Larkinella insperata: one gene and its partners. Each later gene encodes a partner of the first gene's protein in a complex. Links are inferred from orthologs where the notes say so. Each region holds a gene or a part of one and is shown on either strand. Other genes may lie near its edges.

Region 1 (7,097 bases):
CAGGCCCTGCAACACCACCATCTGTGATTTCGCCATTCCGTCTTCTTCGATGCGCTCCAGAATCAGGTTCCGGTAGTACGATTTGGCTTCCTCGTACTGTTTTTCCTGCTCCGGCGACATGTCACTGTAGTGAATGCTCTCCACTTTTTCGGGCAAATCGCGCGCCACCTGCGATTTATGCCGGCGCAGCATAAACGGTTTGATGATGCCGTAAAGCCGCTGCGTTTTCTGCTCGTCGTTCTTCTTTTCAATCGGCACCAGAAACTCGTTGCGGAAAAACGTCTGGCTGCCCAGCAAACCGGGGTTAATAAACGTCATCTGCGTCCACAAATCCATCGTACTGTTTTCCAGGGGCGTTCCGGTCAGAATCAGCCGGTGCGCCGAATCGAGCTGCATGACCGCCCGCGTAATGTGCGACGACGGGTTTTTGATGGCCTGCGATTCGTCCAGAATGATGTAATGAAACCGGTAGCTTTTCAGCAGGTCGATGTCGATCCGGACAATGCCGTAGGAGGTCAGAATCAGGTCGTAATCATCAAACTGGGCGGTATTTTTATCCCGGTAGGTGCCGGTGTATGACATCACGCGCAGATCGGGCGTAAACCGCCGGGCTTCCAGCTCCCAGTTGTAGAGCAGCGACGTAGGCATCACCAGCAGCGTGGGTTCCTTGTGGCCCGCTTCCTTCTGCGATTGCAGAAACGCCAGCGTCATCACGGTTTTGCCCAAGCCCATGTCGTCGGCCAGACAGCCGCCGAACCGGTATTGATTCAGAAATTGCAGCCAGTCATAGCCCGCTTTCTGGTAAGGCCGTAACGAGCCTTTGAAGCCGCCAGGCAACGGATGGGAGCCAATTTCTTCAAAGCTCCGCAGTTGTTCGAGCTTCCGGCTGATAACTGCCGACGCCAGGCTCTCTTCCTGCAACTCCTGCACGAGCGCGATGTGGTGTTTGTGAAGCACCAGCCGGTCGCTGTCGGCTTCGTGCTCCATGAAGGCAAACAATTCGGAATATTTGGTAAACCAGGTTTCCGGAATAACCGCGATTTCACCGTTGGGCAGCGTAAACTCCCGCTTTTTGTTCAGAATCAGCGTCCGCAGCTTGATAAACGGAATTTCAAACTCCCCAAACTGCACTTTGGCGTAAATATCAAACCAGTCGCGGGTTTCGTTGATGGAAACCACAATGGACGAGTAGCCTAGGAAATACCGTTTGGGATCGTTGGCGTGCTGCGAAACCTGAAATCCGGCTTCCATCAGCAGGTTGTGGTTTTGCTGGAGCCACTCGAAAGCTGCAGCCTTGCCCAACCGGGAGTGGCCGTTATCCTTTAATTCGAGGCCGTTTGCCTTCAGCCAGAAAAGCGTCGACTGCTCCTTTCGGATATCCCGGCGGATTTTGTGAAAAATGTAATTCTCGCCCTGCTTTTCGATGCTGACGTTGGAAGAATCCGTAAAACCGTCGTACCGGAACGTGAATTGGCCGTACCGAAACAATAGATCAAAAACCACTTGTGAATCATCGAAAGATGGGGTCGGCCCCACCTCCGTCATCACGTCGCTCATGCGCCCTGAGGAGCCGTTGCCGTTCCGGTGAACCCCGCCGTTGGCCCCCACCGAATCAAAAAGCGAAGGAACGGCGCGGTGGTCGACCTGCTCGGAAACCGTCAACACCGGTGCGGGCGTCAGTTCTTCATCCCGAATTTCAAATCCCCGCGCGTAGACATCGTAGGAGGCAATCAGGGGAGCAACGAAGCGGTTATAGTATTGATCTTCAATATTCTTCGGGATAACAATGTTGCGTTTCTGCAAGAAGGGCCGCAGTTTTTTCCCGTCAACCTTATTTTCAAAATGAAACAGCCGGTTTCCGACCATCATCCAGGCCGGTTCGTCGCAAATCAGTAACGCATCCTTGAACTGGAATTCAACCCGTTCGCCCCTGTATTTGATGATCGGAAAGTATTCGGTTGCGGTTTCGGTCCGAACAAAATTGAAGAAAACCCGGGCTTTCTGCGGCATCCGCTCAATGGCCATCCAGGCCGGATTGCCGTCGCTGCCCATGACAAATAATTTCTTGTCTGCCAGCCGTTCCAGAATCATGGCCCGGCGGATTTCGAGGTACTCGCAGATGCGATCCTGTAACTCCTTATCACCTTTCTGCGGATCGTATACTTTCAGGAAAAAATCGACCGCCGGCAGCTTCTTCGGATTGAATTTTTTCAAAATCACATCCTGCTGCATTTCATCGATAATCCGAACCAGTTCGAAGTCTGCTTCGTCCAGCTCACTGGCAAATTCGCCCGCGTTTTTGGCCGATATTGTCTGATTTTGCAGGGTCAACTCACCACGAGGATTCAGTTGAACCACGAATGCTTCAAACAAATAACCCAGAAACTCGTGCTCCAGAAGTGAGTACACCAATTGAAACGGTTCCGCAGGAGAGACTTTCATAGCAAATTAAGGATCCGTAGTAATGACTGACTGCCCTTACCCGCACCTCACGTTCCACCATCAATCCGTTCCTAAGCAGAACTGATAAGCTGCTGAAAAACAAATAAAAGAAGTGATTTGCCGTCAGGTTAGAGTAAGCAACAAATTCAAATATACGAACCCACACAAAAAACGCAAGCCCGGAACGAGGGTTCCGGGCTAGAAATGATTAAATGGGTCTTGAACGGGAATTACGCGTACGTATTCAGCATAACCGGCATGACCAGCATCAGGATATCTTCGTTTTCTTCCTTGTCGGCCGGGATGACCAGGCCCGCGCGGTTGGGGGCCGACATCTCGAACGAGAGCATTTTGGCGCTCAGGTTGTTGAGCATCTCGGTCAGGAATTTGGCGTTGAAGCCGATTTCCAGCGCATCACCGTCGTAATCGCAGAGCAGTTTTTCGTTGGCTTCGTTGCTGTAATCCAAATCCTCGGCGGAAATGGTCAGCGAGTTCGTTTTCAGCGAAAGCCGGATCTGGTGGGTCGTCCGGTTGGCGTAAATCATGATCCGCTTCAGCGAATTCAGGATGTCGGTCCGGCCGATGGTCATTACGTTGGGGTTGTTTACCGGAATGGCATTTTCGAAATCCGGGAACCGCTCGTCGATCAACCGGCAGATCATCTGCGTATTGCCAAACGTAAACGACGCGTTCGACTGGCTGAACTCAGCCCGCACCACCGCATCCTCAGGCAGCGACGCCTTCAGCAGCGTCAGGGCTTTCCGCGGAATAATCATCGACGAGTTGCTGGGCGAGCTGATGTCCATCCGACGGTAACGGATCAGCCGGTGACCGTCGGTGGCCACAAACGTCGCGCTTTCTTCACTCAGTTGCAGGTACACCCCCGTCATGGCCGGGCGCAGGTCGTCGGTGCTGGTGGCAAAGACGGTGTTGTTGATGGCGCTCAGCAGGGCGTCTGACGACAGTTCCACCGACAGGCTACGGTTGACCGACGGGATTTTCGGGAAGTCGATGGGGTTTTCGCCGGATAATTTGTAGCGACCGTTGTCGGTCAGGATTTCCGTTCCGAATGTTTCTGTATTGACGTTGAACGTAATCGGTTGTTCGGGCAGGCCGCGCAGCGTATCCAGCAGCAGCTTGGCCGGAATGGCAATGGCTCCCTTCTCCGACGACTCCACGGTAATGTTGGTAATCATCGTGGTTTGCAGATCGGACGCCGTCACCGTCAGGGTGTCATCTTCCAGTTTGAAGAGAAAATTCTCCAGAATTGGCACAATGGGGTTCGTTGCCACCACACCGTTGATGGCTGAAAGTTGCTTGAGTAATACGGAGGAGGAAACGATAAATTTCATATGCAATTTTATTTGGGGCCGTTTGTCCAATAAGAACAAAAGTAGGAAAAATAGTGGAAACGGTGGAGACTATTTCGCGGAGTTTAGCGGAGTTTCTTTGGCGGTAAGCAGAGTCGTTCTCCGCTAAGCTCCGACGTTCTCTGCTCAACCCCGCGAAATAACTTAAAATCCCTCACGCATACTTCCTCCGGCGCGCGAACTGCCACACAACCCCCACAAAACCAACCAGAAGCACCGGTCCCAACAGGTTCAGAAGCTGCCACGAAAGGCGCTCTTCGCGCAGCCGGATTTTGTCCAGGGGCCGGAGCGTCACCTGCCGGGTGCGGGCACCAATAATCCCGTTGTCGTCCAGCAGGTAATTCACCGCGTTGACCACAAAATCCTTGTTGGCAAATGTGTTTTTCGAGAACCGTTCGTAGCCGAGTGGGTACGGGGTATTCGTTCGGTAGTTGATGTCGTTGATCAGCAGATCCCCATCGGAGCAAACTACGATTTTCGACGGTTGCCCCTGCGCTTTGAACGAAGCCGCGCGCGGATCGCCGGGCAGGATGCGGTTGGTGTAGAGCGACTGAAAACGGCCTTCCAGCAGGCAGGCAATAAGCTGAACCCCGCTGTCGTAGGTACGGGGGTCGGGCTGCTGCCGGGCTTCGTTGTAGCTCACCAGCGCCGGAGCCTTCAGGATTTTGGTATATTGTGAAGACAGCAGCAGGGGCGTTTTCGTGATGCCCGGCGCCTGCACGGTATCGAGGGTACTGGTAAACCGGCTGTATATTGCATCCAGGTTTCGCACAATCGGGCTTTTGTGGTTGGCCGCCCCGCCAAAATTGTTGATCAACGGAAAAAACCGCCACGGCAGCAACTGCACGTTGGGTTTATCGCCCATGTTACCCACATTGAGTGGAATAAAGGCGCAGCTCAGGTCTTTGATAATGTCGTTGTTGAGCCGAATACCCCAGCGAAAAAACAGGTCGTTCAGGTTGAGGTTGAGCGGCTGGGCGTAGGTGCCCTCGCGCCCGATGCTGTCGATTCGCAACCCGTCGACAAAAAACAGGGCTTTGCCGCCGTTGACCACAAACTGGTCGATCTTGTATTTGTCGGCTTCGGAAAACGGGCGGTCGGGTTTGGGAACAATCAGCCCATCCAGCCCCACCAGATCGCGGGATGCCTGTAAATCAATCAATTTAATGTCGTAAAACTCCTGCAGGGTAGCCAGCAGATCGGACATGCGCAGCGGCTCGACATCCGTGTAGGAAACCGTCACCCCCAAGACTTTTTTCTCCCGAATCGTCAACCGCCGAATCGCCGACGCCAGCTCGTATTCGACGTTTTCAATGGACTGATTCAGTTGTTCTTCCGGTGAACTGGAGCGGTTTCCGCGCAGCAGCAACACCGGCAATTCGCGGCCTTTGTACGACACAATGGCCCAGGGATAGATTAACTGTTCGGTTCGTTGGTTGCCTTCCGCCGTAAAATTCAGATTGGTCGGCGTCAGGCCCTTCTGAAGCAGCTGGGTCTGAAACTCCGTGCGTTGTTTTTCGTTCGGATTGGCGGTCGGGTCGATGAAACGGTACGTCAGCGTCTGACCAGCCCGGGCCTGAAATTCCGCCAGCGTTTCCCGGATGCTGGTTTCCAGTCGTTTGAAACCGGGCGGCAAATTACCCGTCAGGTACACGTTGACGTGCACATCATCGTCGAGGTTGGCCAGCAGATTTTCGGTGGCTTCCGAAAGCGTGTAACGACCTTCCTGCGTGAGATCAACCCGGAAAAACAAAAAAGAAGACAACAGATTGACCACGACCACCACGGCCAGCACAATCCCAAAACGAACCAAGAATGACTTCATACCTGCGTAAAACGCTGAAAGCAGTTAAGTTGTGCGAAAGTAGAAGAAAAAATGACGGACCCCTAAATTTTTGACGACGACGTAGGGGGAAGCGCGGAGATAGCGGTCTTAGGTCTGTAAACAACAACATGCTACTGAATTCTTGCTATGAACTACCGTCATGTCTTCTTCCTGCTGTTTCTGCTGGAACTGACCAGCGCCTTTACAACCGCATCGGGCGGTGCCAGCGAATTTCCGGTGCCACCGCCCGCCCCCAACCGCTTGTTTTACATTCAGCGGAGCAACGACGCCAATACCGTAATCTACGAAGCCAATGTAACCACCGGCCGACGGCTCAACGCCGAGGACCCCGTCAGTGTTTACTGGATTCGCTACGCCGAACGGGGCCAGCGGGAGTCGCTGTCGATGTTTCAGTGGAAAATGGCGTACGGTTACAAACACAAGCCGTTGGCTCAAAGCGACAACAGTTTTGAAATTCAATTAAATGCGTTCAAAAAACGGCCCATCTGGGTCGATCTACAGCAAGGCAAGCCCATCGCCCTGACCACCATCAATGGCCGGAGAGCCTGCCTGCAGAAGGTTTTTGTCCAACTGGCTTCCGATTCCGGCCTGCTGCCGAAAGTGCAGTACGTTGAATTATTCGGAACCGACCCGGTCGCTGGCACTCCGGTTTACGAACGCATCCGGGTGTAGCCAAACGGACCACGTCCTCAGAAAACCGTGGTGCTTCGGGTTGCCTGCTTATCTTTAAGGCGAACAAACCCTTGAAGTAATGCTAGACAACGCTCAACTCGACCCTGCCCCAATTACCCGCCATTTGCGGGCCATGTTTGGCTCCCGCCTGCTGATTGCCGCCGTTCACCACCTGAATGTTTTTGAAGAATTAAGGAACGGTCCACTTTCCGTTACCGACTTTAGCCGCCGGCTCGGACTAAAAGAACGTCCGGCCAGCGTGCTCTTTCCGGCGCTTTGCGCCATGGAATTGCTTGAATACACCGAAGCCGGTGCACTTCGGATTTCGGCGTTGGGGCAGTATGTAACGCAGACCCAGACGCCTAACCTGACGGGCTATGTCGGTCTGGAAAAAAATGACCCCGGCGTAGTGGAAATGGCCGTTCGGTTGCGAAACGACGGTCCGCTGGATACCTCCGGCGGTATTTCCTACGTGAAAGAAGGCGACGCCCCTTCGCCGATGGACGATGCTGAACTGTCCCGGATGTTTACGCTTGGTTTGGCCGGTCGCGCCCAGAAGCTCTCCCCCCTGGTCGCCAGTAAAATTTCCAGAAGTTCCGGTCATTTGCTGGATGTTGCGGGCGGAACGGGGTATTATACCTACGAATGGCTCCTCCTCAACCCGGATGCTACGGCTACCTTGTTCGACCGGCCTGCGGTACTGGCCGTTGCCGCCGAACTGCTCGACGCCTTTGCCCGCAGCGGCCGACCCGGTGCCGAAACCGTCC
Region 2 (6,982 bases), 1.5 Mb from region 1 along the record:
CCGGCATCTGGAACTACACCATCTCCATGCGGAAAGGCGATAATATTGCCGTTAGTGACGAGGATGCTGAAGGAACCGCCGTGTCACTGGTTGACGGTAAATCGGGAACTATTACCGTCTCCGCAACCGACAAAAAAGGAACAGACCTTCGGGCCAAGGGCCGTCTGCGCTACGTGGGCGAACACTACTTGCAGTTTGCCGAAACCGGCGACTATTTTGTGAAAGGGGGTGTCGACTCACCGGAGAACTTTCTGGCCTATAACGACTTTGACAATACGCCCAATATTGCGGGTCGGCGTAAAACCTGGGGACCTCACGTGCAGGACTGGAAAGAGGGCGACCCTACCTGGCAGGGCAGCAAAGGTAAGGGCATCATCGGGGCAATCAATTACCTGGCCAGCCAGCAGCTCAACAGTTTCTCGTTTCTGACGATGAACATCAAGGGCGATGACAAAAATGTGTATCCGTACGTGAGTTCGGAAGATTTCACCCGGATGGACTGCTCGAAGCTGGATCAGTGGGAAATGGTTTTTGAGCACAGTGAAAAGCTCGGGATGTATCTGCACTTCAAAACCCAGGAGAAGGAAAACTGCACGTTGCTGGACGGTGGCGAGGTGGGGGTTCAGCGCAGGCTGTACTACCGCGAACTGATCGCCCGGTTTGGTCATCACCTGGCCCTGAACTGGAACATCGGTGAAGAAAACATTCAGACCACCCAGCAGCGCAAGGACATGGCCCAGTACTTCTACGAGCATGACCCGTACAAGAGCAACATCGTCCTGCACACCAACGTGAAACAGCAGAACGAAGCCTACACCCCTTTATTGGGCAATCAGTCCGACTACAGTGGGGTTTCGATCCAGACCGACTGGAACAATGTTTACAAGGAAACCAAACTATGGGTGCAGCAGTCGAATCTGGCGAGCAAGAAGTGGATTGTGGCCAACGATGAGCAGAATTCCGTGGGCGTGTCCACCGATGCCGATTACAAAGGCAAAAGAGGTACTGTGGCCGACAATCAGGATGGTATGCGGCAGGAGTGCTTGTGGGGCAACCTGATGGCTGGTGGAGCCGGTATTGAATACTATTTTGGTGGCAACACCGGCGAAACCGATCTGGCCGCCGAAGACTTCCGCTCACGGGCCAAGATGTGGCGCTTCAACCGGAATGCCCTGAATTTTTTCAATGCGCACGTACCCGTTAAAGAGGCTACGGTCTTAAACAACGTCAGCCGGGGCTGGGTGTTAGGCCAGGAAGGCAAGCTGTATGTGGTTTACCTCAAAGACGGCGGAACAGCCACCATTACCTTAAGCACGGAGGATACCTACTCGGTAAAATGGTATGATCCCCGCAACGGCGGCTCCCTGCAGGACGGTTCGGTGCGTTCGGTCGCCGGTAGCGGTCCGCAATCCATTGGTACGCCCCCGGATGCCGTGAATGAGGATTGGGTGGCGTTGATTGAGGTAGTACCGTCTCAGCCCGTTGCCAAACCCTTTGCGATTTACCCCAATCCCACCGCTAACCATGTAGTCATCCAGGGAATTGATAGTCAGTGTACGGAGGTGAATGTAGCCGTTACCGATGCCCAGGGGAGGGCGTACAAAGTCCCCTACCGCGCCCTGAAGTCACCTGGAGATATGGAAGTACGATTGGATGGCTTGAGTGCGGGCGTCTATATTTTACGCGTTAATCTGTGCGGCAATCTGCATACGAAAAAAATCATGATTCAATAAACCCAATAGTCGCTCCTTTCAGTATTTAGTGACACGTGGGTTACACCGCTAAAGCTTAGAAGCACGAACGGATGTTGGCAGAATGGTCGGCACATGCAGGCTGTTAAGGCCAGTTTTCAGCCTCAGTTCCGTATATTTATAGAGATCGTCGAACAAATCCTGCAGTTCATGCACGAACCGCAGATACCGACGCGAATGCACGCACAGCCAGCAGTTGACACCCGGAATTAACCGGCAGTCTTCCAGCGTCCAGTACTGCCCCCGCGCGTCGGGCCGAAAACCAAAAGCCAGCAGCCACTGCTTCGTCAGTTTGATGGGCAGGGGGCTATCAGTCGGCTTAAGTTCTTTCAGACTCCATTCCGTCATCAATGCCGGGCCGTTCGACATCATGTAATAACGGTTTGGTTTCGGTCGGGCGTTCATAGCGTGTTCGGTGAAAAAAAAGTGGCTACAAATTACATAAAAAAATAGCCGATGTATGGTACCTGACGGTATTTTTACAAACCGGTAACGGTCGTTTTCTTAAAAAGGCAACAGCAGTTGCTGGCTGGTGGGCTGATCGGTAGTTTCCAGGTTCGAAACCGAAATACCCAGCAGCCGCACCCCCTTGGGCACCGGAAAAAGCGCCGTTAACAACTCCACGCCGATCCGATCCAGAAACTCTTTTTGCAGTATAGGTCCCAACGCTGTCCGGCTGCGGGTTATTTGCTCGAAATCGGCAAATTTCACCTTTAACGTTACCGTACGGCCAGCCACCCCCAGGCGTTGACACGACCGCCAGACCGAATCGAGCATCGGTTGCAACCCCTCAACGAGTTCAGAATCTGCGCTTAAATCCCGGTCAAACGTATTTTCCGAACCAATCGATTTGCGAATCCGGTCGGGCGTAACGGGCCGGTGGTCAATCGCCCGGGCAATGGTGTAATAATAGCTTCCGGCCTTGCCAAAGTGTTGTTTCAGAAAGGCTTCGGTTTGCTGCCGCAAATCCCAGCCGGTAAAAATGCCAAGCTCGTTGAGCCGGGCCGCCGTCACCCGGCCAATACCGTGAAACTGCCCGACGGTCAGCGTCTCAACGAACGCCAGGCCCTGCGCGGGTTTGATCACATAAAATCCGTTGGGTTTACGGAAGTCGGAGGCTAGTTTTGCCAGAAACTTGTTGTACGAAATCCCCGCCGAAGCCGTCAACTGAGTTTGCTGCTGAATTTCAGCCCGGATTTCCTGGGCAATCTGCGTCGCGGAGGGAATCCCTTTCAGATTTTCGGTTACGTCCAGATAAGCTTCGTCCAGCGACAACGGTTCGATGAGCGCCGTATATTCGGCAAAAATAGCCCGTATCTGGCTGGAAACGGCTTTATAAACGTCGAAGCGCGGTTTGACAAAGATCAATACGGGACATTTCCGAACGGCCACCGAAGATGCCATGGCCGAGCGGACGCCAAACTGCCGGGCCTCGTAACTGGCTGCCGCCACCACCCCCCGCTGGCGCGAACCACCCACGGCCACGGGTTTCCCCCGCAATTCGGCATTGTCCCGCTGCTCAACGGACGCGTAAAACGCGTCCATATCAATGTGAATTATCTTTCGTACGGCGGACTCTTCCACACTTAAAAACGATGATTTCTGATGCCAATAATCTTTCAATTTACTACGAAATAACGGTTTTTGCCAATCATTCGTGCAGCGGGATTACCACAGAAAATTCTTTTCTTCCGTCCAAAAATTTGAGTTGACAACTCTCTCCCGTAGATTTACGCGGTTATTTCCGACAGGGTATTTTCCGTATCCAGTCCGATTCTGACCGAACCAACGTTTCACCTAAGCTACTGAAAGTCGATTAACACGCTTTTCCGACAACTCCCCAATGCCATGACCTGTGGCAACCTGCTCTGCGGCTGCATCGGCCTGGTCATGACGCTACGCGGGCATTCCGAGCTGGCGGCCTGGCTCATCCTGCTGGCGGGGGCGCTCGATTTTGGCGACGGTTTTGTGGCCCGGCTGGCGGGCGTGTCGGGTCCTTTCGGAAAAGAACTGGATTCACTGGCCGACGTTGTGACGTTTGGGGTTTTACCCGCCACCCTGATCTTCCAGGAGTTGTGGTCGTTGGGACTCGGAACCTGGTCATATGCGGCTTATCTGGTTGCGCTTCTGTCGGCCATCCGGCTGGCTAATTTCAACATCGACACCCGCCAGTCCGACCAGTTCATCGGGTTGCCCGTTCCGGCCAATTCGCTCCTGATTGCGGCTTTTCCGCTGATGAGTTCTTACCAGCCCCAGTTTGCTTTTCTGTGGCAAAATCCCATTACGTTGTTTTTTCTGGTCGGCTTTTCGTTCATGCTGGTGGCCGAATTGCCGTTGCTGGCGTTCAAGTTTAAAACCTTCGGCTGGCGGGACAATCAGGTAAAATTCATTTTCCTGATCGCATCGGCCCTGCTCTTGTTAGTTTTGCGATTCGCGGGGTTTCCGTTGGTTATTTTCTTATACATCCTGGTTTCATTTTTCGTTAGAAATAAGGGAGTAAAGCAGTAACGGGGTGCCGATACGGCCCGCGATCAACCGCTGGCCCATTTAATTAGGGAAGAGTATTCCTTACTGAAGGAAATTAAGGCATAAACAATGGCTTATTCAACAATCACCGGGCTGGGTTTTTACGTTCCCGAAAACGTCGTTACCAACCAGGATCTGACGCAATACATGGACACGTCGGACAAGTGGATTCGGGAGCGCACGGGTATTGAGCAGCGCCGGTATTTTACGTACGGCAAGGATACCAACGCCAGCATGGCCACGGCGGCCTCCCGCATGGCCATCGAACGGGCGGGGCTACAGCCGTCGGATATTGACTTAATTGTTTTTGCCACCATTACGCCCGACTACTTTTTCCCCGGGTCGGGCTTTCTGATGCAGCGCGAGATGGGTCTGGAAGGCATCGGCGTCATCGATATTCGAAACCAGTGTTCCGGCTTCGTATACGCGCTTTCCATTGCGGATCAGTTTATTAAGACCGGTATGTACAAAACGGTTCTGGTGGTGGGTTCGGAGATTCAGTCCACCTGGATCAACAAAAGCACAGCGGGCCGGAATGTAGCGGTTATTTTCGGGGATGGCGCGGGTGCGGCCGTTTTGCAGGCCACCGACGATCCCGAACACCGTATTTTATCAACCCACCTGCACGCCGACGGCCGTTACGCTGAGGAGCTTTACATCCGTGAGCCGGGCAGCAGCCGACCTTCACGCGCGGCCACGAAGGAAATGATTGACGAGGGCGGTTTTGACGTATTTATGAACGGCAATGCGGTTTTTAAACACGCAACGGTGCACTTTGCGGGAGTCATTCAGGAAGCGCTGCAGGCTAACGGATACAGCCCCGAGGACATTGCCTTGCTGGTGCCCCATCAGGCTAATATCCGCATCTCGGATTACGTCCGGCAGCAACTGAAATTACCACCCGAGAAAGTTGTGAACAACATTCAGCGGTTTGGCAATACCACAGCGGCATCCATCCCGATCGCGCTCACCGAAGCCTGGGAGCAGGGTCGAATCCAGCCGGGTGACCTGATTTGCCTGGCCGCTTTTGGCAGCGGTTTTACTTGGGCTTCAGCCCTTTTGAAGTGGTAAGGGCAGATTAAATTATCGGCCTTAAAGGGTTAAATTTTTATTAAAGATTTTTCCTTTGTCGGCTTTCAATACGTTCCGATTGACAGCATAACCAGCGTACAGGCTTCAACAGGCTCAATTCCCTCCTGCTGTAATTCTTTTTGAAAGGCAGGATTCTCTGTTCCCGGATTAAAAATAACGCGCCGGGGCTTTATTTTTTTGATATAGTCGTATAAGTTTGTCTGATTCTTGGCCGACACATACAGCGTAACCGTATCAATGTCAGCCAGATCCGGTTGTCCGGTGTGGATGGGGTTATTGCGGATTGTTCCGGGTCGTGAACCAAGCAATTCTACTTCATGGCCCTGCTGCACCAAACGATTAGCTGCCCGGTTAGAATACCGTTCCGGGTTTTCAGTGGCACCTATAACGAGTGTTTTTCTTTTCATCTTTACGCTACTAAGTAACTAATCTGTAAACTATATTGAGGCAGTTTAGTTTCATATTTCAAATCTCAATTCGTCCAGACTTCGTACATACATTCCAGACTTGATTAAACCATTTCTACTGTCCTAGCCTGTCTCCGCCTAAAAAGTTTCGTTTGTTTAGACCTTTTCGTGCAATTCTTAAACAAACACATGATCATCCGAATCGGAAAAATTGTTTTATTCCTTTCGTTATAGTCGCATATTGATGGATTGATACTATTTTTTTGTAAATTTCCTCGAACAGTTGATTAGAAGTTACGTTAATATATTGTTCAACAACCCAGCCCTAGTTACTAACCATTAATCCCAAAATGACAGATAAACGTACCAGTAATTACTGGAATGAAAAATGGGTACAAGTCCAATTTGACGGAGTCGAAAATCCACCGCACTACGAAGTTTCCAACTTCGGCCGCATGAAGAGCTTTCAAAATGCCCCCAAAGAGGGTACGCTCATCAATGGCTCTACCATTCAGGGGTATCGCTCACTTAATATTCGAACGGGGGGGAAAACCATCAACCGGTATTTTCACAAATTGGTCGCCGAGATGTTCTTAACGCGCGAACATTCGGACCAGACGTTTGTCATCCATCTCGACCACGATAAGAAGAACAATCATTATCAAAATCTGAAGTGGGTATCGAAAGAGGAGATGATTGAGCACAACCGCACCAGTCCAAACATTCTGAACCGGGAAATTCCCCGCCGGACCCGCAATTACAAGCTCACGGAATCGAAGGTAAAGATGATTAAGAAACTGCTGAAAAATGAGAAAAACCGTTTGAAGATGATTGCCAAGCAGTTTGGTATTACCCACACCCAACTGAACCGGATTCGCTCCGGCGAAAACTGGAAGCACGTTACAATTGACGATGAATAAGCCTTATACCGAGCTTACTTTTATCATGGCACTTCGCTAGTGTCTCAACTTTGGCCTACGCTCTCCCCTTTCAAACCACTTCCCGCTCCAACGGAAAGTATGTGCGGTAAGGTAATAAAGAAGGTAGTTCCTTCGCCGGTTTCCGTTTCAAACCAGATGCTACCACCGGCATGTTCAATACCCCGTTTGGCAATAGCCAGACCCAACCCTGAACCTCCTTCTTTCGTAGTAAAGTTGGGAAGGAATATTTTGTTGCGAATGGCTTCCGGAACGCCCGCGCCATTGT
Region 3 (7,056 bases), 2.0 Mb from region 1 along the record:
GAAACGCTAAAAGCCGTTGGCGAAGCGCAGAAAGCGTACGGGTATTTGAAAAAGGGGTTTAAGCTGATGGAAAAAAATCCGGAATTTTATTTCTCAACCGGACTTTATAATTATTACCGGGAACGGTATCCGCTGGATCACCCGGCGTCGAAACCGTTGCTGATTTTTTTTCAGGACGGCGATATGCCGCTGGGCATGAAACAAATGGAAACGGCGATCCGGCAAGGGCTTTTTACCCGGACCGAAACGGCTATTTACCTGGGCCATATCTACCTGGAACACGAAGGACAGCCCGCGCGCGCGGCTGCGGTAATGAAACCGCTGGCCGATAAGTATCCCCAGAATCCGATTTTCAACCTGATGGGGGCCGAAGCGCTGGTGCTGGCGGGGCGTTACCGCGAAGCACAGCCTTACATCGAGCGGCTTCAGAAACTTCCGCAGAAATTTCTGGCCATGCCGGTACACGTGCTGGAAGGGTTGGTGGCCGAGAAGATGAACGGTGATCTCAAACTGGCGACGGAACAATACCAGGCCGCTATTAAATTGCCGGTCGACGACGTACACACCAAAGAATTTGCGGCTCAGGCCTACAGCGGCCTGGCGCGTATTGCGGCCCGGGCGGGCGACCGAAACCGGGCCAAGGCCATGTACAAGAAGGCCCTGAGTGTGGCCGAATACAAATCCACCATCCGCGAAGCCAAGAACTACCTGAAATCCTGATCGCCGACTGCTATGAAACGCCGGACCTTCCTGAAAACTTCGTTAGCCGCCGGATTCGGGTCGGTTCTTGCGGCAAAACCGCGGGTTAACACCGTTAGGGGGAGCATCCGGGCGTCGGAACTGGGCATGACGCTCATTCACGAACACATTCTGGTCGATTTCATCGGGGCGGATAAAAGCAGCTTAGATCGCTGGGAGCGCCCGGTAGTCGTCGCAAAAATGCTTCCGTATCTGCAAACCCTGCGGCAACTGGGCGTCCGAACGCTGGTTGAGTGTACACCGGCTTACCTGGGCCGGGATCCGCGGCTGCTGCAGGAATTATCTGAAAAATCGGGAGTTCAACTGCTGACCAACACCGGCTACTACGGCGCGTCGAACGACAAGTACCTGCCCGCCCACGCGCGCACCGAAACCGCCGACCAACTGGCCGACCGCTGGGTGGCCGAATTTCAGAACGGGATTGACGGAACCGGCATCCGACCGGCTTTCCTGAAGATTGGCGTGAATCCCGGCCCTCTATCGGACTTACACCGCAAACTGATTACGGCAGCCGCCCGCACGCACAAGCGCACCGGACTGCCCATCTACTCCCATACGGGGCCTTACGTTCCGGCGTTTGAGCAAATTGACGTGCTCAAGCAGGAAGGGGTTGATCCGGCGGCCTTTGTCTGGGTTCATGCGCAGGGGCAGAACATGGTGCATTACGCCCGCGCCGTTCGGGAGGGAGCCTGGGTAAGCCTGGATGGGCTGGACGACAGCAACGTCGGGCAGTACGCGGAGAACCTGCTGCTGATGAAAGAAAACCGGCTTTTGCACCGCACCCTGCTTTCCCACGATGCCGGTTGGTACGATCCGGCCCAGCCCGAAGGCGGCTCCATTGGGCGGGATTACACGGTTTTGTTCCGGCGACTGATGCCTGAATTAAACAAAAAAGGATTCACCCAGAAAGAGTGGAAACAGCTTCTGGTGGATAATCCGGCGAAGGTTTTTTCGGCTTAAACGCTGCCTGATTTTCTTCTCAAACCGCTGATTTTCGCAGCAATCACCTGTAAATTACTGGTTTTCGTGGATTGTGCGAAGTCCGTTTCTGCCGGAACTTTGCCGTTGTCTTACCACTGACGCCCGATCGGTTGAGGGTTAGGCGGCAGTCTATCCATTCACAAAATGTAATCTGTCAACGCCATGAAAACACGCATTTTATCCGGTTTGCTCGCTATTGCTCTCGTTCAGTTTTCCTGCAAAGAGAAAAATGATGATCCACAACCTAACCAGGACCCAATCATTGGTTCGTGGTATTTGAAAACGCTTCAGGCAAATGGTCAAACCGCCGATGTTGCTAATCTGGCTTGTTACAAAGACACCCGATTTGTGGCGGATGAAAAAACGCTGACCCTGACGGTATCTGCCCCCAAACAACAAGGGTCAACAGACTGCCAGACGCAATCGCAGTCGGCCCAGTGGGAAAAAGACGGCGGTAAATATTATATGGTTGCCAACGGGCAACGGAGCGATGCGGGGATTCAGTTGAACGAAGCAGGGCAAACGCTTCAGATGATGGTAACTGCAGACGGAGAGCCAGTTACGCTTACTTTCCAAAAGTAAATTTTGGCGACGGCCTTCATTGATCCCGATTCCTCCCTAAATGAGTCGGATAGATGAAGGCCGTTCTAATTCTAAACCAAGTCACTCTTAGTAATCCACATCCAGCCCCAGTGTCCGCTTCAACTCCAGCAGGGCCGGGTTTTTTTCGGCCAGGTAATTGAATTTGTCCTGTGGAGTGTAGATCATCCGGCGCGTCTCCTGCACGGCAACCGAATGAACAAGCTGAATCTGGCTATTCTGCAACTCCCGCCGGAGGTAGGTGAGCAAATCCTGCCGCAAATCGTTCAGCAAATCAACCTGCAGGGAATTGTCGAGGGCAATGTGAATGGTTGTGCCGTCGAGGACAAACTCCCGGTTGAGCATCACCTGCTCCGTCTGCGAACCACCCTGCTGATCGCGCAGGCGGGTAAACGTATTCCAGGCCCCTTTGAGCTGCTCGAAAATAAACGGTTTGTCAACTTTCGGCAGTTCGGGCGCTTCAACCACAGCGGTTGCCGCACCAGTATCCACAACCAGGGCCGGCCGCTCCATCGAAACCAAATTGGTTGTCGTGCGCAGTCGGCTGCTGACGGGTTTGGGAATTTCGGCAACAACGGGAGGACGCTCCGCAACGGTTTTTACCGCGCCGTTTCCGTTCGTTTTCAGGTGATTACCGTTCGTAGGCTCACCCGGATGCGACGGGATGGGGGCCGCTGCTCCGTTTGTCCCGTTTGTACTTACGGGCTGGTGGTCAGGTGAGCTGTCCTTTTTTTTTTCAACCCGCTCGGCAGGTTGAGGATTGCTTTGGTTCGATTGATCGGGCGAAGCCGGTAGCGCCGACACATCAAGGACGTTCGGCAGATTCGCCAGCTTCATCAGGCAGACTTCCACGTGCAGCCGCTGGTTTTTAGCGGCCTTGTAATTCATGTCGCACTGGGCTCCGACGCTCAGCGCCGACAGCAGAAAGCTCATGGGCGCTTCGGCGGCCTGTTGCAGGTATTTCTGCTGAATGGTTTCGGTAACCTGAAGCAACTCAACAGTAGTCGCATCCTTGCACACCAGCAAATTCCGGAAATGCTCACTCAGGCCGACGATAAATTGATGACCGTCGAATCCTTTCCGCAGAATTTCGTCGAACAACAGCAGGCTTTGTGGCAGATTGGCCGCCAGCAGCAGGTCGGTGAGCCGGAAGTAATAGTCGTAATCCAGAATGTGCAGGTTTTCCAGCACTTCCTTGTAACGCAAAATGCGGTCTTCCGAAAACGTCACGTTCAGGTCGAACATCGAGAGGGCGTCGCGCAAACCGCCGTCCGCTTTCTGGGCAATCAGTTCGAGGGCTTCGTATTCCGCCTGAATGCTTTCTTTCTGGGCAATATTGGCCAGGTGATTGCTGATGTCGCGGGGCTGGATCCGGTTGAAATCAAACAACTGGCAGCGCGACAGGATTGTGGGCAGAATCTTGTGTTTCTCGGTGGTCGCCAGAATAAAAATGGCGTAGGAGGGAGGTTCTTCGAGTGTCTTCAGGAACGCGTTGAAAGCGGCCTGCGAGAGCATGTGAACCTCGTCAATGATGTAAATCTTGTATTTTCCCGACTGGGGTGGGTAGCGCACCTGGTCAATCAGGTTCCGGATGTCTTCCACCGAATTGTTGGAAGCCGCATCCAGTTCGTGAATGTTGAACGACGCGTTCTGGTTGAAGCTGACGCACGATTCGCACTGATCGCAGGGTTCGACGGCATCCGCCGATTGAATTTTACCCAGATTCTGGCAGTTGATGGTTTTAGCCAGGATGCGGGCACACGTTGTTTTTCCAACCCCGCGCGGTCCGCAAAACAGAAAAGCCTGCGCCAGGTGATTGGTTAAAATCGCATTCTTAAGCGTAGTCGTTATGTGTGCCTGCCCGACGACGGTGTCGAAGGTTGCCGGACGGTATTTTCGGGCCGAGACAACAAAATTATCCATGGTGCAAGTTAGCCAAAAAGTTGGAACCTTGCTGGTTAAAATCTCCGTCCGCTACATTTGCTCACGCAGGCCCTTGACGGATTTGCCGAAGCAAAGGATTGATAATGAAAGGGTATAATGATAAAAGTCGGCTGGATGGATGGGTAAATTATTTAACCGGCCGACGCGGGTAGCCAGCGCCAGAATCATGACGGCGACCACGATCCAGGAAGCGCGCGAATCCCGGCGAATAACGCCCAGAAAAGCGATTAGGAGAACGATTACCATCCCCAAAGAAGGAACCACAGCGCGAAAGGCGCCTACCGTCGGGTTCAGTAACAAGAGAAGAAACAAACCGATTCCCAGCAAGATCGTGATCAAGAAACTGCTTTTTGGAATCTGCTGCTTTAGGACAATTCCCCAGACTCCGACAATGACGCACACTACCCCCAGACTACCGGCCAGCGTTTCCAGGGAATAATGCAGCGGAATGATGCTCTGAACCCCAGCATATTTCAGAATTCCGACCAGCGCCGTCATGGAAATGGTCATTAAAAAAAGCCCCCACAAAATTCGATTATACCAACTCAACCCCTGAAAGTACCGCCAAAAGACCCAAATTCCTGTAAAAGCCAGCACGGCCTCTGAAAGCATATTTGATAGGTTCATGCTGGAAATAACAATTTTTAGAAGAAAAAGGCAAAAGTCTTGAGCGTTACGCACGGCGCGGAAAGAGCTGAAGGCCGCTCTTTTAACGCTTAATTCTTAACTCTTCACTCTTAACTTTGTTCTTTACCCATTTCGCTCTACTTTTGCGCCGGTTCCAAAAGCTTATACCTTCACACGCATAGCATAGCTTTCCATTCATCATGAGCGTATTAGTTAACAAGAATTCCAAGGTTATCGTACAGGGCTTTACGGGCTCTGAGGGGTCATTTCATGCTCAGCAGATGATTGAGTATGGCACAAACGTCGTTGGCGGTGTGACACCGGGCAAAGGCGGACAGACGCATCTCGATCGGCCCGTATTCAACACCGTGAAGGAAGCCGTTGAAAAGGCGGGGGCTGATGTTTCGATTATTTTTGTTCCACCCGCGTTTGCTGCCGATGCGATCATGGAAGCCGCGGATGCCGGAATTAAAGTAATCATCTGCATCACCGAAGGCATTCCGACCAAGGATATGATGGTAGCGAAAGAATACCTGAAAGATAAAGATGTACGGCTGATTGGACCTAACTGCCCGGGTGTTATGACGTCCGAAGAGTGCAAGGTGGGAATTATGCCCGGCTTCATTTTCAAAAAAGGCACCATCGGTATTGTCTCAAAATCCGGTACGCTGACCTACGAAGCCGTTGACCAACTCTCAAAAGTAGGACTGGGCCAGACGACGGCCATCGGTATCGGGGGGGACCCCATCATCGGCACAACCACGCGGGAAGCCGTTGAACTGCTGATGAACGATCCGGAAACCGAAGGAATCGTGATGATCGGTGAAATCGGTGGGGGTATGGAAGCGGAAGCCGCCCACTGGATCAAGGCTAGTGGTAACAAAAAGCCGGTGGTCGGTTTCATCGCCGGACAAACCGCCCCCAAAGGCCGCCGGATGGGCCACGCCGGTGCCATCATTGGCGGAGCGGACGATACCGCAGCCGCTAAAATGCGTATTATGGCCGAATGCGGTATTCACGTTGTTGAATCACCCGCTCTGATCGGAGAAACGATGCTGAAAGCACTCGGAAAAAATTAAAATAAAGGGATGAGTTATGAATGATGAAGTATGAATGCATCGTTCATAACTCATCATTCATAACTCTGTTTTTTTGTGCGGTTTTGTTTGATTGTGTCCACGTTGCTGCTGTGGGCTTTGGGGAGTAGGGCGCAGGGAGTTGGACCGAATCAACAGTTTTTTCCCGTCCACGACTTCCGCAATGACTGGTTGGTCTATGATCAGACCTATAAATCCTACGTGCCTTTCATTGACGAACAGCACGCGCTGGTCAATTCGGTCAGCTTTTTTCTGGATGCCGAAAGTAACCGCCGGTACTACCTCCTAATTTCAACCCGCCAGACCGGGTACCTGTTTATTGATGCGGCCCTCAAGCGCAGGCTGAACGCCAACGAGTGGCTGGTCATGAATCTGGATAGTTTATACCGGGCCTACCGCAAACCCGAATTGTTCCTGACAGTCCACGGAAGTCCGGGAGTGGACGATAAGCAGGTTTTCATCGGGCACCTTAAATCAGCGGCTCAGAAAGAAGTCGCAGCCGCCGAAACCCGCCTGAGCATTCTGCCGCGCCGGCCGTCGGCTTACGCAAATTTCTTCACGTTAAGCCTGCTATTTATTGCGGCCCTCAACGCCTATCTTTTTAATTTTCACCACCGGGCCTTCATCCGCTTTTTTGATCTGACGGATCTGCTGTCCATAACCGATCGGGACGAACTATTTCTGGTTAACCGCCCGCTCGGCCTCATCAATCTGCTCTTTTTGCTGAATCTAAGCTTCATAACGGCCTACCTGTACATGATCGTTCAGAGCAAAAACATTGATTTGTTTCTGTCGAGGGCACTGCTGTTGCGCGGACAGAGCCTGTTCGACCTTATTGTTACCTTCTTTGAGCTAAGCGCACTGGCCTTTCTGTTGCTGGTGGCGAAGTATGTATTTATTGCCGTCATTGGCGGGCTGTACCGGCTTGAACAGGTAGTCAATCTGCATTTTTTCAAAGCCATTCAGTCGTCACTAATTTTTTTTACGGCGGGGGCCATTCTGGTCGCCATTCTTTCCGCCAATACACCCGTCAACGCTACCTGGTCGA

What was found.
Region 2: the proteins of dnaN (region 1) and dinB are in contact, whole or in part, in a solved structure (PDB 1OK7), measured with the Escherichia coli proteins. The link is inferred for Larkinella insperata from one-to-one orthologs.
Region 3: the proteins of dnaN (region 1) and OQ371_RS02700 are in contact, whole or in part, in a cryo-EM structure (PDB 8GIZ), measured with the Escherichia coli proteins. The link is inferred for Larkinella insperata from one-to-one orthologs.

Annotation. Positions count from the first base shown.
Region 1 is NZ_CP110973.1:2,704,497-2,711,593, reverse strand. What follows is about bases 1,734-4,715. They hold dnaN (DNA polymerase III subunit beta), read right to left. Parts: upstream 3,795-4,715; coding sequence 2,673-3,794; downstream 1,734-2,672. Other genes in these bases: gldG (gliding motility-associated ABC transporter substrate-binding protein GldG), read right to left, coding at 3,967-4,715; OQ371_RS10960 (DEAD/DEAH box helicase), read right to left, coding at 1,734-2,442. Outside these bases: more of OQ371_RS10960, read right to left, coding at 1-1,733; more of gldG, read right to left, coding at 4,716-5,637; OQ371_RS10945 (DUF4833 domain-containing protein), read left to right, coding at 5,785-6,330; OQ371_RS10940 (methyltransferase), read left to right, coding at 6,410-7,097. UniProt on the Escherichia coli protein: Confers DNA tethering and processivity to DNA polymerases and other proteins. Acts as a clamp, forming a ring around DNA (a reaction catalyzed by the clamp-loading complex) which diffuses in an ATP-independent manner freely and bidirectionally along dsDNA.
Region 2 is NZ_CP110973.1:4,224,675-4,231,656, reverse strand. The notes cover bases 1,296-4,162. They hold dinB (DNA polymerase IV), read right to left. Parts: upstream 3,336-4,162; coding sequence 2,256-3,335; downstream 1,296-2,255. Other genes in these bases: pssA (CDP-diacylglycerol--serine O-phosphatidyltransferase), read left to right, coding at 3,567-4,162; OQ371_RS17045 (hypothetical protein), read right to left, coding at 1,782-2,156; OQ371_RS17050 (DUF5060 domain-containing protein), read left to right, coding at 1,296-1,733. In the rest of the region: more of OQ371_RS17050, read left to right, coding at 1-1,295; more of pssA, read left to right, coding at 4,163-4,259; OQ371_RS17030 (3-oxoacyl-ACP synthase III family protein), read left to right, coding at 4,347-5,348; OQ371_RS17025 (CoA-binding protein), read right to left, coding at 5,414-5,776; OQ371_RS17020 (HNH endonuclease), read left to right, coding at 6,127-6,696; OQ371_RS17015 (sensor histidine kinase), read right to left, coding at 6,741-6,982. UniProt on the Escherichia coli protein: Poorly processive, error-prone DNA polymerase involved in translesion repair and untargeted mutagenesis. Copies undamaged DNA at stalled replication forks, which arise in vivo from mismatched or misaligned primer ends.
Region 3 is NZ_CP110973.1:693,527-700,582, reverse strand. What follows is about bases 1,837-4,777. They hold OQ371_RS02700 (DNA polymerase III subunit gamma/tau), read right to left. Parts: upstream 4,264-4,777; coding sequence 2,410-4,263; downstream 1,837-2,409. Other genes in these bases: OQ371_RS02695 (DUF6962 family protein), read right to left, coding at 4,315-4,777; OQ371_RS02705 (hypothetical protein), read left to right, coding at 1,903-2,322. Also shown: OQ371_RS02715 (tetratricopeptide repeat protein), read left to right, coding at 1-720; OQ371_RS02710 (phosphotriesterase family protein), read left to right, coding at 733-1,719; more of OQ371_RS02695, read right to left, coding at 4,778-4,965; sucD (succinate--CoA ligase subunit alpha), read left to right, coding at 5,112-5,990; OQ371_RS02685 (DUF4271 domain-containing protein), read left to right, coding at 6,066-7,056. UniProt on the Escherichia coli protein: Part of the beta sliding clamp loading complex, which hydrolyzes ATP to load the beta clamp onto primed DNA to form the DNA replication pre-initiation complex.